3 regions of the Hungatella sp. L36 genome follow, and region 3 is predicted to be linked to each of the others. Evidence: a T-box and tRNA genes for the amino acid it is inferred to sense, from the RefSeq annotation. Region 3 holds a T-box; the other regions hold tRNA genes.
What was found. A T-box is a leader RNA that pairs with one kind of tRNA and senses whether it is charged. The one in region 3 lies ahead of tyrS (tyrosine--tRNA ligase), so its partner is inferred to be a tRNA-Tyr.
Positions count from the first base shown of each region.

Region 1: it encodes a tRNA-Tyr, which carries the amino acid that the T-box ahead of tyrS (tyrosine--tRNA ligase) is inferred to sense. The anticodon was not compared.
Region 2: it encodes a tRNA-Tyr, which carries the amino acid that the T-box ahead of tyrS (tyrosine--tRNA ligase) is inferred to sense. The anticodon was not compared.

Region 1 covers NZ_JACOPC010000004.1:343,084-349,426, reverse strand. Annotated here, with positions in the region: gene H8S80_RS13135 (M20/M25/M40 family metallo-hydrolase) at 1-362, opposite strand, end outside; gene H8S80_RS13130 (AI-2E family transporter) at 417-1,478, opposite strand; gene H8S80_RS13125 (hypothetical protein) at 1,571-1,849, opposite strand; tRNA gene H8S80_RS13120 (tRNA-Ser) at 2,063-2,147, opposite strand; tRNA gene H8S80_RS13115 (tRNA-Tyr) at 2,212-2,295, opposite strand; gene H8S80_RS13110 (family 43 glycosylhydrolase) at 2,781-3,740, opposite strand; gene H8S80_RS13105 (carbohydrate ABC transporter permease) at 3,762-4,619, opposite strand; gene H8S80_RS13100 (carbohydrate ABC transporter permease) at 4,621-5,505, opposite strand; gene H8S80_RS13095 (ABC transporter substrate-binding protein) at 5,543-6,343, opposite strand, start outside.
Region 2 covers NZ_JACOPC010000014.1:173,767-180,109, forward strand. Annotated here, with positions in the region: gene H8S80_RS26230 (ABC transporter substrate-binding protein) at 1-964, shown strand, start outside; gene H8S80_RS26235 (HAD-IIA family hydrolase) at 977-1,777, shown strand; tRNA gene H8S80_RS26240 (tRNA-Leu) at 1,882-1,967, opposite strand; tRNA gene H8S80_RS26245 (tRNA-Tyr) at 1,971-2,052, opposite strand; gene H8S80_RS26250 (glycoside hydrolase family 13 protein) at 2,253-4,316, opposite strand; gene ftsH (ATP-dependent zinc metalloprotease FtsH) at 4,845-6,343, opposite strand, start outside.
Region 3 covers NZ_JACOPC010000003.1:500,460-506,802, forward strand. Annotated here, with positions in the region: gene H8S80_RS11160 (SLC13 family permease) at 1-1,393, shown strand, start outside; gene H8S80_RS11165 (aryl-sulfate sulfotransferase) at 1,411-3,267, shown strand; T-box leader at 3,335-3,614, shown strand; gene tyrS (tyrosine--tRNA ligase) at 3,684-4,907, shown strand; gene H8S80_RS11175 (GNAT family N-acetyltransferase) at 5,139-5,678, shown strand; gene H8S80_RS11180 (hypothetical protein) at 5,809-6,343, opposite strand, start outside.

The DNA of each region.
Region 1 (6,343 bases), on a different contig from region 3:
TCGTCGAAAAGGCCATTAAGCCTGCATGCCAGATTATCGGGGAGGGAACCAGTCATGGTCCGAATGACGGCGCTCTCCGTCTCTTCATCTGCACCGCCTTTTATAAAGGCAGGAATATCCCCGGTAATGGCCTCGCCCCAGTCGTGGATCAGACACATGTTCACCACCCGGTCCATGTCCAGCTCCGGGAATTCATCCTTCAGCAGAAATGCCATAACCGCCAGACGCCAGCTGTGCTCTGCTACGCTCTCCCTCCTGCCGGAGGTGGTCCAGTTATGGCGGGTATTGCATTTTAGTTTTTCCAATATTCCTAAAAATTCGATCAATTTCTCCGGCTCCATTGCTGCCTCCATTTCTGCCATGGCATCGCTGCCCCGGCACGCCTGTTGAGATTCTTATATGGAACCAGTATACCACTAGCCGCCGTACAGTTCCACCAGATCTTCAATAATCAGGAGTCCGATCGGCCCCAGGATAAAGCCCAGAAGGCCGAACAGCTGAAGTCCCACATACATGGAGATCAGCGTTTCAAGCGGTGTCAGGCCAACCTTGTCTGCCATGATTTTGGCCTCCATCACCTGACGGAGGAAGTAGCAGATAATATAGATGACAAAGAGGCCGATTCCGTAGAGCCAGTCTCCATTTACCAGGCGAAACAGAGCCCAGGGGATCAGTACCGTTCCCGTGCCGAAGATGGGAAGCGCGTCGAGAAGGCCAATTCCGATTCCCAGAAGCAGGCTGTACTGATTGCCCATAAGGAAAAGGCCTGCAGTGCAGATGCACATGGTCAGGAACATGATGCTTCCCTGTGTCTTCAGCCATGCACTGCCTACCATGGTCAGCCTGCTGCCCAGCAGGGCAAATTCGTGGCGGAAAATGGAATTGTCACGGCGCATCCGAATATCCTCCATCTCCTGAAGGGAGAGGATGGTGGCGATAAACAGAATAATGGTCATGACCGTAACCTCCACGAAACAGCGCACGACGGTCATGGAATTTACCATTAAAAACGGCATGGCGGCATCCTTCATGGCCTTCCCGCCGCCGACCAGCATCTCACGCAGCATTTTCACCAGAAAGCCCCTGGGAAGGCGGAAGAGATTCTCGGTAAAGAAGCAGCATCCGGTCAGCCAGCGGTCGAGGCTGTTAATCATCTGCGGAAGGTTGTCGAAGAACAAATTCGCCTCCATACACAGCTTTCTCCCGCCATAATACAGAAGCGTGCCGAACAGCGCCATCAGGATGATGATCTGGACGCCGCCGATAAGTGCCAGGGGCAGATGGACTTCTTTCCGTTTTAATGTAAACCTGCATTTCTTTTCCAGCCATACGGCGGAAGGGCGAAGTGCCAGGGCAAATATATATGCAATCAAAAAGGGAATCACCAGGGGCAGCAGATACTTAAAGCTTGCATAAACTGCCCCCGTAACTCCCAGTATTAAAAAAGTTTTCTTCAGTTTCCTACTCGGTTTCTCCATGGACTCACCTGTTTCTGTTTTGTACTTCTTTTGTACAAAATCTAGTATGAGCCGCAGGGCAGTAAATTATTCGGACTTGCTCCTGCCAAAATTTATCCAATTTTGTGATTTTCGATGTAGTATTTTTTCTTATTCGCCGAACCGCCCTCTACGACACAGAAATCCAGCAGATCGCCGACCTCCGTGTACAGCACCAGCGATTCCAGTGTCCTGGCCACGGTAGAACGGTTGATGACCTGTTCCCGGTCCGAAAACGGTGCGTACTGCCGGTTGATCCTATCCGCGATCTGCGAGATCGTCAGCGGCTGCTCCTTTGATCCATGTTGTTTTAATATATTTACAATCACCAGCGGAAATAAAACCTGATGCATGATACTCATCCTCCTGTTGAGGCTTAAAGATCATGCGGTCCCTGCCGCGGGACTGGATATCCGCCGCACGTTCTTTAAGCGATCGTCTGCTGCAACGCAAAAAAGCCTGTAGTTATCATAACTGACAGGCGCGCTGCTGTAATATCGCTCACGTAGTACGACGGTTTCCATTTCGTTTTCCATTCCTTTCTTCCTATTATAAAATACTTCAAACGGAAAAGGAGGGATTCGAACCCCCGGTGCCTGACGGCACAATACTTTAGCAAAGTATCATCTTAATCCTCTCGATCACTTTTCCAAATCTTGAATTTCCCCTTTTTCCGAAGCGCGTCGGCTCCCGTCTCGCTTCGTTTGACGAAAAATGGATGCGGCAGGACTCGAACCTGCGTTGTTTCCGATGTGAGAGATTTACAGTCTCCTGCCCTCGCCGCTGGGCTTACGCATCCTCAAATATTACGTTTCAGTCTTTCTTTCTGTTGTCTATGGTCTGTTGTCTATGGTCATACTTTACCACACCGAACAATGCAAATTTGCATTACTTTAAAGATTTTTGAAATTATTTTTTATAGTATGGCGGATATCCTGCTGCACACAAAAAAGGAACCGCCGGGCAGCGATTCCTCCGATATCATTACATTTTACATTCAAAATGTCTAAACGGATTTCACGATAAACCATATCCCGACTGCATGGATTCCCTCTTATATTGTACGCCAAAAGCTTCACTGCAGTAAGTCTCTGCACTGAAGGTATCGCTGCAATATTCATAAGTGAATGCATGAGCTGGTCTGTTCATCGCTGTTATCCTCATAAAAACGTTTATCGCCGCAATCGGCAGAAGCGTTTTTGATTTCGTTTATTTTCGTTTTACTTCATCAGTGTATCACAGGGGATGCAGTCTGTCAAATGTTGTCTGTGGTCTGTCTTCTGCCTAAAGCCTCATCGGCTTGAAAACCATCTCCCCGTCCTCCCATTCCACACAAGCCAGATACGCGTGCCGGTTCGGATCATACAGCGGATCTCCCGTGATCTCATCGTACTGCCGGGCGTGAAATACCATGATATCCCGGCCATTCTCATCGACAGTGAAGGAATTATGGCCGGGACCGTACAGTCCGGCCGTTTCATCAGTCACAAGTACCGGCAGACGTTCCTTGGTCCAGCTGGCGGGGTCGAGAAGGTCACTGTCCTCTTCGGCGCTCAGTAAGCCCATGCAGTATTCCGCGCCTGTGGCGCTGGCCGAATACGTCATGCAGATGCGTCCGTTCCGCCGAATAACCGCCGGCCCCTCATTGACCCAGAAATCAACCCGCTCCCAGTCGTAATCCGGGGACGACAGGAGAACCTGCTTCGTCGCCAGACTATGCGGGGACTTCATCCTGGCAATATAGAGATTGGAAATTTTCTTTCCCACGCTCACCTTTTCCGCCCAGACACAGTACCACGCGCCGTACGAAGCAAAGACGGTCATATCCAGGGAAAAATCCTGAAAGGAAAAATCATCTGCGGCCTCCATCATCCCCAATTCCTGCCAGGGACCTTCCATGGGATCCTCCGCCCTGCACTCCAGCACATACGGCCGGATGGCCCAGACATCCTCTGCAGCGCCCGCAGCAAAGTAGAGATACCAGGCGTCTCCGATCCGGTGAAGCTCCGGCGCCCAGATGTGGGCGCTCATCTCACCGCTTTCATGTTTTTTCCATACCGTTTTCTCGGGAGCCTCCCGAAGCCCCATAAGGGAATCCGACTTTCTCAATATTATTCTGTCGTACTCCGGAACGCTGGCCGTAAAGTAATACGTGCCGTCGTCGTGGCGCGTCACATACGGGTCTGCCCGGTTACTGATAAACGGGACATTTTCCGGAGTCTTTTTATAGTTAAACTGATTCATACATGTTTCCCCCTCCGACGTCTAGCCTTTCACCGCTCCGGCCGTCATGCCTTCAATGAAATACTTCTGGAAAGCGATAAACAGGATGAAGATCGGGATAATGGAGAACAGGGAACCTACGATCAGCAGGCTGTAATTGTCTCCATAAGGGTTAATCAGCGTATTTAAACCAAGGGTCAGCGTGTATTTATCCGAAGAACGGATTACCAGCAGCGGCCACAGGTAGTTGTTCCATGCGTTCATGCCGTTTAAGATTGCCATGGCGGAGAACGCCGGCTTCATAATCGGTACGATCAGCCTTAAAAAGATTCCGTATTCCGTGGCGCCGTCGATTCTTCCAGCCTCTAAGAGAGACTTTGGAAGGCTCAGTAAGTACTGGCGGAAAAAGAAGATTGTGGATGCATGCGCCATGAACGGAAGGACAATGGCCGTATAGCTGTCCATCAGCTTCATCATGGACATCTGCTTATACAGCGGCAGCATAACAACCTCCAGCGGGATCGAAAGGATAAGAAGGACGATGACGAAAAATACCCTTTTCCCCTTAAACTCGTACGCCGCAAAGCCGTATCCGACAAAGGCGCTTACGGCCAGTGTCAGAAGCACGGTCAGAGCCGTTAAAAAGATACTGTTGAAGAACCAGGTCCAGTACTCGTGCTGTCCCGTGAAAAGAAGGACGAAATTGTCGAGGCTCATTCTGGAGAAATTGATATCCAGGTTTAAGCCGTACTGTAATAAGTCGCCTCCGGGCTTGAAGCTGGCGATTAACAGCAGCCAGATCGGAAGAATAATCACGATTGCCAGAACGATGAACAGGATGGTACTGCCCCACAGCTCCAGACTCGCCTTTTTTGATTTACCGGATAATTTCGTCTGCATACTATTTATCCTCCTCTTTAAAGGTACCTGTCAGCTTCAGCTGAATGACATTGACAACCATGACGATGATAAGAAGCACCATACCGACGGCACAGGCGTATCCCATGGCCCGCTTCTCCACGCCCTGCCGGTATAAGTATCCGACAATGGTAAGGCCGATGTTGTTCGGGGAGTTGTTGCCCTTGAACAGCATGGTACTCTCCAGGAACATGGACAGGCCCGCGTAGATGCTGATGGTCAGTACGTAGACTGTAGTCGGCTTTAACAGGGGGATGGAAATGCTTTTAAACTGCTGCCATTTCGTCGCTCCGTCGATGGACGCCGCCTCGTATAATTCCGTCGGAATGTTCTGGAGGCCGGCCAGGAAATAGAGGATATTGACGCCGGTCCAGCGCCAGCAGGCCAGCAGAAGGAGGGCAAAATATGTGGTATTAGCGCCCTTTAACCATTTGATCGGGTCGAGGCCAAAAAATCCAATGACCTGATTGAAGAGGGAGGAGGCCGATTCTCCGAACATAAGCCGGAAAATCGTACCTGCTACCACTACCGACGTCAGAGCCGGCAGGAAATAAACGGATTTAAAGAACTCGGTTCCCTTTAACAGTTTATTGTTTAATAATGTAGCAAACAGCATCGGGAAAGGAATCAGCAGAACCAGTGTCCCGACCATATACTTAAAGCTGTTCCACACGGCTTTATAAAAGATTTTATCCGTCAGCAGCCGGGAGTAGTTGTTAAACCCCACCCACTCATCCTTCAGCACATCCTGAAAGCTTAACAGCACGCCGTTGCATATGGGGGCGATCCAGAACAGAAGGACCGTGATGACAAACGGGCAGATAAATACGTATGGGGCTATTTTCTGTGAATAAAACAGTTTTTTCATTCCGCTAACTCCTTTCCTCGATGCTTTCCATCATAACTTATCTGAATTCATTGTCCAACGTTTCCTGGGACTGGGTCAGTGCTTCCTTAATATCCATTCCATCCTCGTAAATGCTGTTGAGCGTTACGTTGCAGAATTCGTTGTTGATGGACGGCATCTTCTCATCTGTAAAGCAGGTCAAGAGACCGATACTGTCTTTTACTTCATTTAATACGTCAAATGGATAGGTGGTAAAATACTGTACAAACTGGTTATCCGGATTCTGTGTCAGCGCCGTGTCGGTCCATACTTCTGTGTTGACCGGGTCAAAGCCCAATACGTTCCAGATTTCCTTACTTGCTTCAGCAGACAGCTTGATGTATGCCATCACTTCTGCCGCCAGGTCTGCGTGCTCGCCGCTGGCTACAACAGCCGTACCGGTACCGCCGCCGCCGATGGTCTGAACCTTGCTGCCTTCAAATGCGGGAACGGCTGCGATTGCTACCTTGCCCTTTAAGTCGGTCATGTAGTTGGTGTATCTGGAGGTCTGCCAGAAAGGCATAATCTGTGCTGCGTAGTCGCCGGAATTATAGAACGGATACGCTTCCTCGTTGTCAGGCTGTCCGCCCGGAACGGTTGCAAATGCGCCTGTATCCTGCATTCCCTTTATGTAGGTCAGTACTTCTACCATCTCGTCGCTGGTGATGTTGACATTGCCGTCAGCGTCTAAGTAATTTCCGCCCTTTTGAGCCAGCATCAGGTTGATCATCCACTGTGCGCTGGTTTCGATACATGCGAAATACTTGCCGGTTGCTTCGTAGTACTTGACGCCCGCTTCCTTGAAGTCATCCCATGTCTT
Region 2 (6,343 bases), on a different contig from region 3:
CGCAGGCGGCCTGTGTGAAGACCTGGGGCCTTATATCCAGCGCGACGGATTTGAGATTGACGACTTCGGCGAAGGTCTGATTCAGGCTGCGAAATACGAGGATGTCCAGGTTGCCCTTCCATTTCTCGTATCCACGGAAGTGGTCTATTACAACAGGGATTTAATGAAGGAGTTAGGTCTGGAGATGCCAAAGACCTGGGATGAGATGCCCCAGTTTTTAGAAAAGGCCTCCGATGTCGGCGCGGATGGCAAGACCAACCGCTACGGTATGGTAATCCCCGGCTGGATCACCTGGTACTACGAACCATTCTTTGTCAACAACGGAGTCCAGATGGTTACGCCGGAAGGCAGGACAGACCTGGCCTCTGACAATTCCATAAAACTGGTTTCCCAGTTAAAGGACTGGTGCCAGAAGGGCTACACCTACCTTGCCACAGGAGAAGATGCAGCTTCCGTCATGCGTCAGAACTTTATTGACGGAAAGGCTTTATCCATCGTTTACACCAGTTCCTTATTTGACACCATGGCAGACAGCTGCAGCTTTGATGTCGGGATGGAATGGCTGCCCGGAGGCAAGACAAAGGAGCAGGAATTAGGCGGAAATGTCTTATTCCTCCCGGCCAAGAACGATCAGAAGGTAAAGGACGCCTCCTGGGAATTCCTCTCTTACTTAATGAGCAAGGAGGTCAATATGATCTGGGCTTCCGAGTCCGGATATCTGCCCACCAGAAAATCGGTACAGGAGACCGAGGAAGGCAAGGCCTTCTTGGAGAAGAAGCCGGAGTTCCAGATTATTTTCGACAATCTGGATGTCATCACACCCGGAATTCAGCGCTCCGACTGGAGCCAGGCATCCACCACGTGGAAGAACTGGATGGACGAAATCATTCAGGAGGATCTGGACGTAGAATCCGCTCTAACTGAAATGGCAGAAGAGATAGATGAAATACTGGGGGACTCGTAAAGGAGAACGGCATTGAAGGAACAAAGAGTATCACTGCTTGAAAAGACAGAACTTTTTGTATTGGACATGGATGGAACCTTCTATCTCGGAGAACACATTTTAGAGGGAGCCCTGGAATTTCTGCAGACGCTTAAGGAGACAGGGAGGCGCTATCTGTTCTTCACCAACAATTCCTCTAAGTCCGCCGAGTCCTACATCGAGAAGCTCAGACGCATGGACTGCTCCATCGGCTCCAGCCAGATCATGACCTCCGGCGACGTGATGATCGAATATCTGAAGCATTATTATCCGGAAAAGACCGTCTATCTGCTGGGAACGCCTACGCTGTGCGAAAGCTTTCAAAAGGCCGGCATCCCTCTGACCGAAGAGCGGCCGGACCTTGTGGTGGTGGGGTTTGATACGACGCTTACCTATCACAAGCTGGAACGGGCGTGCAGTTACATCCGGGATGGGGCGGCATTTCTCGCTACCCATCTGGATATCAACTGCCCGACAGAGGACGGATTCATACCTGACTGCGGCTCCTTCTGTGCGGCGATCACGCTGTCCACAGGAAAAACGCCTAAGTATGTGGGAAAACCATTTCCGGAGACCGTCGAGATGATCTTAGAAAAGACGGGCGCCGCCAGGGATCGTACCGCCTTCGTCGGAGACCGCCTGTACACAGACGTGGCCGCCGGCGTAAACAACGGAGCCGCCGGTCTGCTGGTCCTGACGGGGGAGACGAAGAGAGAGGATCTCGATCACGCAAAGGTTCGCCCTGACGGTGTCTACCTCTCCTTAAAGGAAATGGGGGAGCTGTTAAGAGGATAACATTTAATACGGTCCGACAACAGGAACAAGGCGTCCCTGGCACGAATTTTTATGAATAATAAAAAGCTACAAAAGTGAACATTCACTTTTGCAGCTTTTTTTACTGCCGGCGACCGGAATCGAACCGGTACGGGCGATTAGGCCCGCAGGATTTTAAGTCCTGTGCGTCTGCCAGTTCCGCCACGCCGGCATATGGATGGTGGTGGATTCGAACCACCGAAGCAATTTGCAGCAGATTTACAGTCTGTCCCCTTTGGCCACTCGGGAAACCATCCAAAATGCTTTGACAAGCAGTGATTATTTTATCACAGAGAACATAAAAAATCAAGCGGTTTTCATCGGCTGTGCGATTATTTTTTCGTCCTCTTTCTTCCATCCGGATATCCCGCTCTGACTGGCCCGGCCTTCTTCGTCTCTGCCGGACCAATTAAGAGCGTGTTTGAAAATTGCTGTATTAGTGCCGCCGGACCTGGTCCTACACCCGGTCTGTTGCGAGCAGGATGGCGCTGTTGGCGGGCAGGAAGACCGATACCTGGCCGTCTGCGACCTCATAGCTGATTCTGCCCACATTGTATCCTGTCTCGTACGTCAGCATGTGGCGTACCAGCGTATCTCCGTCCGAAAGGCCCAGCTGCCATACCGGAAGCTGGACATCCCGCTCTGTCGCCCGGTTGTTGACAATCACGGCACAGACGCTGTCGCCGCAGAACCGGCCGTACGCGATCAGCTGCCTTCCTGCCAGCAACTGCTTTAAGGAGCCGCGTCTCAAAGCGGCGATCCGGTGATGAAGCCCCGTCATATATTTATGAAATTCAATCAGCTCCAGATTCTCATTGCCCCACGGATACGTTCTCCGGTTATCGGGATCCGTCCATCCGCAGACTCCGGCCTCATCGCCGTAGTAGATGGTCGGCGCTCCCGGCCAGGTCATCTGGATCAATACGGCCTCACGGAATACGCCGTAGTTCACACCCTCGGAAGCCGCCTTGGCCCCTTTCGTGCTGATCCGTCCCACCGTCCGGTTCGTCCTCGTTAAGAAACGGGAGTGATCGTGGTTGGACAGTTCGTTCATGGCCACCATCATGGAATTCGTCATCATCCGGCTCATATGGTAATTCATGGAGCGGAAAAAGCTCTCTCCATCCCCGTAGAGATTGGGATTACTCTCATCACTGTGCTTCTCCATGCCTGTCAGAAACCAGGTTACAGGCTCCATAAACGCGTCATAGTTCATCACGGTGTCCCACTGGTCTCCTGCCAGCCAGCTGGAGGGGTCGCCGTAGTGCTCTGCCAGAACGATCGCCTTTGGATTGGCTTCCTTCACCGCGTTTCGGAAATCCCGCCAGAACTGGTGGTTGTACTCGCTGCTGTGGCCTAAATCGGCGGCGACATCAAGTCTCCAGCCGTCCACGTTGTACGGCGGAGAGACCCACTTACGGGCAATCTTCATGATGTATTCATACAGCTTCGGTGATTCCTCATAGTTTAGCTTCGGCAGCGTGGAGTGGCCCCACCAGCCATCGTAGGAATCGTTGCAGGGCCATGCGTCATCCTTGTAGAACTTAAAAAACGTATGGTACGGGCTGTCCTCCGACACATACGCCCCAGCTTCATAGTCGCCGGACATCTGGTAAAGCAGTTCTCCGTCCAGCCATTTGTTAAAGGAACCGCAGTGGTTAAACACGCCGTCCAGGATGACCTTCATCCCGCGGCGGTGGACCTCAGCCACAAACCGCGCAAAAAACGCGTCACTGGCCTCCAAATTCTCCTTTGCCGTGCTTCTTACCATATACTTGGTCGCCTGGCGGTTATCGGCGGAACCGCGCTTCAGCGGCTCTCCGCCGTCCTTCACAATCACGCCGTAATGCGGATCAATATGGTCATAATCCTGGCAGTCATACTTGTGGTTGGATGGCGACACGAAAATCGGGTTGAAATAGATGACATCCACACCCAGATTCTGGATATAATCCAGCTTATCCCATACGCCCTGCAGGTCACCGCCGTAGAAGCAGCCCACGTCCATCTGGCTGGGATATTTGCTCCAATCCGACACATGCATGACATTCTGGTCTATATAAAAATACTCGTTATCCACGACATCATTGGACGGATCGCCATTGCAGAACCGGTCCACGTAGATCTGATACATGATGGCGCCCTTGGCCCAGTCCGGGGTGCTAAATCCCGGAGCGATCCGGAAATGAAAACACTCCTGATTATCCATCGTCGCCCCCAGCCGGTTGTAGTAACAGGCCTCGCTGCCTTTTACTACTTTAAAGCTGTAGCTGATTCTTTCCCTGCCGACTGTAATCTTATATTCATAGTAATCAAATAGGCCGTCGGAATCTGACTTCTCCATAACGGCTTCCTTCCTGCTGCCATCTTCTATATAATATACATAATCCACATTATCCCTTGCGGTCCGGAAACGTAAGTATACGTCGTCTCCTTCTAAAGGCTCTGTGGGAAATCGGAAATTTTCTGTCTCGTCGGTAAATAACGCCTCTCTGTTTAACGCCTCTGCCTGGAAGCACATACGGTTATCCTTCCCTTTCTCATTTACTCCTGTATCTATTTTATCTGATCAGGCCTAAATATACAACCCCGCGGGCTCTTAGTTTCTTCATTTTTTCATGCCCAATCCCTCGTTTTCTTTCAACCTTTTCCATATTCCCTGTTATGGGCAGAACAAAGAGTCCGGCGCGGAGTGCGCATCCTCCCGGAGGGCTTTTATTTCATAGGACAAACTATCCTATGAAATAAAAAACGGTCAGCGGGGGAGCTGACCGTTTTTCGGAGAAGGTATTTCGTTTCTTATGGGGTGTAGCAAAAACTATATAATGTATTGGGGGGGGTTTACGATTAATAATATATCATGCTTTCAGAAATAAGTGTGCACAAACATCATTTTTTTCATTCCTGTTTTTTCGTCATTTTTGATTTCTCCCCATTTTACAGACAAAAAAATGCAGGCGCCCAGCGCCAATCTTAGGCATTTTACCGGGCATCTGCATATTTCTGCATATTTCTGATCCGCAAAGTGTTTCTGCTGACGTTTGTTTATTTAAATCTCTGCCGGGAACAGGCTTTCAAACTCCTGCTGGCCAATCTTCTCTTTCTCAATCAAAAGCTGGGAACAGGAATGAAGTACATCCTCATGCTTCATGATGATATCCTTCGCCTTGGTGTAGCAGTCATCGATGATGCGCTTCACTTCGCTGTCGATCGCGTTGGCAACCTCGTTGCCGTAGCTCTTGGTGTGAGCCAGATCGCGGCCGATGAAGACCTCGTCGCCGTCATTGTCGTAGTTAATCATACCGACACGGTCAGACATACCGTACTGGGTCACCATGGAACGGGCCGTCGCTGTCGCCTGCTTAATATCCTGGGATGCACCGGTGGTAATATCGCCGAAGACCAGTTCTTCTGCGATTCTGCCGCCTAAATCCACCATAATATCCTGCAGCATCTTTCCCTTCGTGTTAAACATCCGGTCGCTCTCCGGCAGAGGCATGGTATAACCCGCCGCACCGATGCCTGTAGGAATGATGGAAATGGTATGAACCGGTCCCTCATCCGGAAGCACATGGAACAGGATCGCGTGACCGGCCTCGTGATACGCCGTAATCTTCTTCTCCTTATCGGAGATGACCTTGCTCTTCTTCTCCGCGCCGATTCCAACCTTGACAAACGCCTTGTTGATGTCCGCCTGGCTGATAAACTTCCTGTTGTCGCGGGCCGCGTTGATCGCCGCCTCGTTCATCAGATTCTCCAAATCGGCACCGGTAAATCCTGCCGTAGTCTGAGCCACGCGCTTTAAGTCCACGTCCTCTCCCAGGGGTTTCTCCTTGGAATGGACGATTAAGATCTCTTCTCTGCCCTTGACGTCAGGTGTTCCCACTCCGACCTTCCGGTCAAACCGGCCCGGACGCAGAATGGCAGGGTCTAAAATATCCACACGGTTGGTGGCCGCCATGACGATGATGCCTTCATTGACACCGAATCCATCCATCTCGACCAGCAGCTGGTTTAAGGTCTGCTCCCTCTCATCGTGGCCGCCTCCCATACCGGTACCTCTCCGGCGGGCAACGGCGTCGATCTCATCGATAAAGATGATACAGGGCGCGTGTTTCTTGCCTTCTTCAAATAAATCGCGGACTCTCGATGCGCCGACACCGACGAACATCTCCACGAAATCGGAACCCGAAATGGAGAAGAACGGAACTCCCGCCTCCCCTGCCACCGCCTTTGCGAGCAGCGTCTTACCGGTTCCCGGAGGGCCCACAAGCAGAATGCCCTTGGGGATACGCGCTCCGACACTGGTGTATTTCTGTGGATTCTTTAAGAAGTCCACCACCTCGGCCAGTTCTTCCTTCTCTTCTTCCAGGCCGGCGACCTTTCCAAAGTTGACCTTATTGGCATCCTTGGCCAGATGTGCCCGGCTGCGGCCGAAATTCATCATCTTGGCGTTGGCGCCTCCCGATCCCGCTCTGGCGTTCATCAGCATGAACATGCCAACGAGAACCACGGCAGTCAGGATAATCGGAAGAACGATGGTCAGGA
Region 3 (6,343 bases):
ATTGATTATGCTGGTTTTCCGTTTTATTTCTCCCTTTGGACCAGTTACGGAAGTCGGAGTCAAGGTATTAGGCGTCTTTCTTGGAACGATGTATCTATGGACCTTTGTCGATACGCTCTGGCCCAGTCTGTTCGGCGTCCTGATGTTAGGACTCACCGGTTTCGGCAGTTTTAACGGCCTTTTGAGCTCGACCTTCGGAAATCCTATCGTCATCATGCTGTTCTTTGTCATCATGCTGACAGGAGCCATAACAGAAGAAGGAATTTGCGAGTACATTTCCCGCTGGTTTATCACCCGCAGGATCAATAACGGACGCCCATGGGTATTTACCGCAATGCTTCTACTGGGAGTATATCTTTTATCCGTATTGACCGCTCCGAGTCCCACCATATTCATCTTCTGGCCGATTCTCTACAGCCTATTTGCAGTAATCGGCTATAAACAAGGCGACCGGTATGTGACCTTAATGCTGATCTCTGTGGTAATGGCGGCTTCCTTTGGGTTTGCGACAACACCTTTCAAGGGCGCGCTCCCGGGGCTGCTGGGCAATTATGCAAAGGTGACCGGGACGGCGATCGAATACCTCCCCTATATGGTAACCGCAGCGGCGATTTCGCTGACGGCGCTGGCCGCCATCGTTCTGCTCATGCGTTTCGTACTTAAGCCGGACGTGACGCCGCTGAAACAGATCGATGCCAGTCTTTTTGACAAAAATCCGCTGCCGCCCATGAATCTCCGCCAGAAAAGCTTAAGCTTTGCCCTGCTCTTTTTTATCATCTGGGTGCTGGCTCCCTCTCTTTTGCCGGAAGGGGCTCTGCAGCAGCTGTTAAAGGATACACAGAATGCAATCCCTGTCTTTATCATAACCGTATGCTGTCTGATCCACGTAGACAAAAAGCCGCTGGTTAATTTTAAGACGATTGTTTCCAAATATATGATCTGGTCCGTTGTGCTGATTGTAGGCTCCGCATTGACCATTGGAAATGCCCTGACCGATGAAGCCACGGGAATCACCGTGTTATTGAAGCAGATTTTAACGCCTGTATTCGAGGGACAGAGTCCGCTGGTCTTCACCATTACCATTGTTGTCATTGCGTGTGTTCTCACCAATATCTGCAACAATATGGTGGTAGGCATGCTGCTCATACCAATTATCCATGTATTTTCGCAGCAGATCGGCGCCGGCTCCGCGGCCATTGCATGCTTGTCCATGTATATGGTGTGTATTGCCGTTGTGACGCCGGCCGCCTCCACGACATCGGCCATCCTGCACGGAAATACGAAATGGCTGAAAATTGGTGATATCTATAAATACGGAATCCTGATGAGCATAATCAGTCTGATTGCCGTCTTGGCCGTGGGTCTGCCCATCGCTAATATTTTCTTTTCATAAATAACAGGAGGAACAGGATGAAAACAATAGAACATTTTATTGACCAGCAGGCCGCAGCAGAACAGGAATTTATAGAGAGCTTTCACCGGGAACACCGTTCTTTTGAAAATCCGCTCGTTACGGTAAATCCTTACGGCATAGCGCCTCTCACCGCCGTGATCGCTTTTTTTACGGAGGAGAAGGTGAGTGTGAGCATTACGGTGAAAGGGATGGAAGCCAGCGGAGATATCGCAAAAGCATTTCCGGAGGCGTATGAACACGTAATACCGGTGCTTGGCCTGTATCCGGGAACGGATAATACCGTGGAACTGAGGTTGTCAGATGGGCGGCGTAAAGAAATCATTATCACCACCGGCCCGCTGGACAGTGCCGTCAAACTGCCGGAGTCCATTGACACGACAGCCGCGTATATGGATGGAAACGTGATGTTCGTCATACCCGCCATGGGCGCGCTTCCGGCCGCTTACGATTACCGCGGAGACTGCCGCTGGTACTGCACGGAAAACATCACCTTCGCCATAAAGGAACTGCAGAACGGCCGTTTTTCCATCGGTTCCCCCCGCCTTCTGGAGAAACCGTATTATACGACGGGGCTGTGGGAAATGGACCTGATCGGAAAAATCTATGCGGAATACCGTCTTCCCGGCGGCTATCACCACGACCAGTTTGAGATGGAGGATGGGAACCTCCTTGTACTGACGGAGTGCTTTGAAAATGGCACGGTGGAGGATATGTGCGTCCTGATTGACAGGGCGGATGGTTCCATTTTAAAAACCTGGGACTTCAAGGATATTCTGCCTCAGGATGCCGCTCCTTCCGGAAGCTGGAGCGCTCACGACTGGTTCCACAATAATGCCCTGTGGTATGATAAAAAGACGGATTCCATCACACTATCCGGCCGCCATCAGGATGTCCTGATCAACATCGATTTTCAGAGCGGAAAACTGAACTGGATTCTGGGGGATCCGGAAGGCTGGCCGGAGGACATGAGGGAAGCGTACTTCTTAAAGCCAGTGGGCGATCTGGAATGGCAGTATGAACAGCACGCCTGTCTCATAACCCCGGATGGTGATGTTATGACCTTTGACAACGGCCATTACCGTTCTAAAAACCCGGAGCACTACCGCCTGGGAAAAGACAATTACTCAAGAGGCGTGCGTTTTAGCATCGACCGGGAGAACCGGACCGTCCGACAGATCTGGCAGTACGGAAAGGAACGGGGAAATGAGTTCTTCTCGCCCTACATCTCCAACGTGGACTACTACGGAGAGGGGAATTATCTGGTACATTCCGGCGGAATTGCCTCCCTTGACGGTATCACCTGCGAAGGTGTCGGCTCCCGCAGATACTTTGAGAACAAAAATGTCCGGCTTGAGTCAAAGACCGTGGAGCTTCTGGACGGCAGAGTTGTCTACGAAATGTGCCTGAACGCCAATTATTACCGCGCAAAGAAAATGTCCCTTTACAGCGAAGGGGAGAACTTGACGCTGGGACGCGGAACAATACTGGGGACATTAGGGAAAACGCCGGAATTCGGAACCGCCGCCGAGACGGAATATAGTAAAAGCACCATTCCGGATCAATACCACTTAGATATCAGCGAAGAGTTTGACCGTTACACCTTCCATGGAACCTTCGAGAAAGGGCAGCTGGTGATGCTGGTCTTAGAAGACGGGGAGGGAAACTGTCATAACTATTTCGTATCCACTTCCGCAGTGTCATTTACCGCCATGTGCGTGGGCACATTCCAGAGTTCCGGGCGTCAGGTGGACTTCCGGCTGAATAAATGCGGTCTTCAGGGGGAATACGCCGTTTCTCTGATTATCGATGATACTAAATACAGCCTTGGCCTGACTTTAAAAATTGATGGCTGAAAAATAAATTTAGGCTCTTGACAAACAAACCGAAACCTCATATACTAATCAATAACTTCATAAATGCAAAAAGGCGTTGATAAGAACAAGTAATAATGCGCAACAGCACACAGAAAGCAGCCGGTTGATGAGAGGCGCGTGGAAAGCGGATTGTGAATACATCTTTGAGCTTCACACTGAAAGCAGATTTGGAAAGGACGGAGAGTCCTATGGATCGGCGAGTAGACTGTGACGGATTCCTGCACACGTTATCGTGCTAGAGTATGACGATCGTACTCGAAGAGGTAAGCGGCGCGAGCCGTTTATAAATTAAGGTGGTAACACGGGATTACAGTCTCGTCCTTTGAACAGGACGGGACTTTTTTTTATGTAATAGGAAAGTATCTGCAAAAATTAAAGAAAAGGAGAAAACAATTATGACAGCGTACGAAGAACTCAAAGCCCGCGGCCTCATTGCCCAGGTAACGAATGAAGAAGAGATCAGCAAAATGATCAACGAAGGGAAGGCTGTATTCTATATTGGCTTTGACCCAACCGCGGACAGCCTTCACGTAGGACATTTTATGGCGCTTTGCCTGATGAAGCGTTTACAGGAGGCGGGAAACAAACCGATCGCGCTGATCGGCGGCGGTACCGGAATGATCGGTGATCCGTCGGGACGCAGCGATTTACGCCAGATGATGACTGTGGATACGATTCAGCACAACTGCGACTGCTTCAAGAAGCAGATGAGCCGTTTTATCGATTTTTCCGAAGGAAAGGCCATGATGGTCAACAATGCGGACTGGCTGCTGGAGCTGAATTACGTCGATTTCCTGCGTGAAGTGGGAACTCATTTTTCTGTAAATAACATGCTGAGAGCCGAATGCTACAAGCAGCGTATGGAGAAAGGCTTAAGCTTCCTGGAATTCAACTACATGATCATGCAGAGCTACGATTTCTATGAGCTGTTTAAGCGCTACGGCTGTAATATGCAGTTCGGCGGCGACGATCAGTGGAGCAACATGCTGGGCGGTACAGAGCTGATCCGCCGGAAGCTGGGCAAGGATGCGCATGCCATGACAATCACCCTGCTGCTTAACTCCGAGGGCAAGAAGATGGGCAAGACCCAGTCCGGCGCTGTATGGCTGGATCCGAACAAGACCACTCCGTTTGACTTCTACCAGTACTGGAGAAATGTGAGCGACGCAGATGTCTTAAAATGTCTCCGCATGCTGACATTCCTGCCGATCGAGCAGATTAACGAGATGGATAAATGGGAAGGAAGCCAGTTAAACCAGGCGAAAGAAATCCTGGCATACGAGCTGACAAAGCTGGTTCACGGCGAGGAAGAAGCTGAAAAGTCTCAGAAGAGCGCCCGCGAACTGTTCACCGGCGGTAATGCGGCCGATATGCCGACCTGCGAGCTGACGGATGAAGATTTCAGAGAAGGAACCATTGATATTCTCGATATTCTTCATAAATCCGGCCTCGCCGGCTCCCGTTCCGAGGCAAGACGCAACGTGGAACAGGGCGGCGTATCCGTTGACGGCAATGCAGTAAATGACGTGAAGGCCGTCTTCGCCAAAGAGAGCCTGGAGGGCGAAGGTGTCGTTGTGAAGCGCGGAAAGAAGAAGTTTGTTAAGGTTATTGCGAAATAGAATTGAGGAAATGGTGAGAGCGGTGAATGCTTATGGCGTTCGCCGCTTTCCTGTTGTTGGAGTATAACTGTCCCAGAGCCTGCGGCAAAAAAAACGCTGATAGAAAATGACATCGGAATACTTGACAAAACCGGCAGCTGAATTTAGAGTAGAATGATAAATCCGATTGGGACCGGAAAACCGTCAAAGCAGGGAAACGCAGAATCAGGTAAGAACCCAGGGAGGAATACTGTGGAAAGCATAAATGTGATAGTGGAAACAGAGCGGTTGATTTTAAGAAGATATGTGGAAGGAGATGCGCAGGATCTGTACGAATACTTATCCAATCCGGAGGTCGTTAAATACGAACCTTATAAACCGATGGATCCGGATGAAGTAAAGAGTAACCTTGCATGGAGAATCTCGACCGATGAGATGATTGCCGTCGAACTAAAAAGCAGTCATAAGATGATAGGAAATGTATATTTGGGAAAGCGGGAGTTTGACGCCCTCGAAATGGGATACGTATTTAATCAGGATTATTGGGGAAAGGGATATGCTAAGGAAAGCTGCAAGGCTTTAATCGGGCAGGCATTTTCCGGTGGAATACATAGAATCTTCGCTGAGTGTGACCCTCAAAATCAAGGCTCCTGGAGACTGCTGGAGTCATTGGGATTTGAACGGGAAGCTTACTTGAAACAAAATGTGTATTTTTGGAAAGATGACGATAACAAACCTCTTTGGAAGGATACCTATATTTATGCAAGGTTGAATCCGCATATGGAGAGGTGATAAAAGGATGGCGGAGGCTGGGATCGCTCTTGGGAGAATCCCGGCCTCCGCCATCCTTTTTTATGTGGATTGCCTGATTGCTGTGGTGACGCCGATGTTGACAGCAGCGCTGCCGATGGAATCGAACGGCTTAGTGAAGTGCACCGCTTGCGTCGGGGGTAAAGGTTTTCGCCTTTGTCAGCATTTTTCCATTTTCCTGCAGGTAATAGGTCTTTCCGTCAACCGTGAGAAAACCTGTCTGCATAACGCCGGTTTCCGGATTTAAGTAATACCAGTCGCCGTTATCATTTAACCAGCCTTTGTGGAGACTGCCGGTGCTGTCATAGTAATACCAGCTGCCATCCTGGGAAGACCAGCCGCGGGGGGCTGCCGCTTCGCCGGAGCCGTCTGTATTTACCGAATCGGCAAATGCTACGATTTTATATGCAGTATTGGAACCCGTCTGTGTCCAGACGAGACATTTCTTACCTTTCACAAGGTCCTGAAGTGTGACGATATTTCTTGTGAGGTAAGGAAGAATCTGACTGTCGGAATTAACGGTATAGGTGGTACCGTTATCTGCTGAAATGGTACCGGAAACACCGTCACCTGCAACCGTCAAGGTATCAACTGTTATATATTCCGGAACTTTGAAATCGGCCGGAATGCTGCAGAGAATGATCTCT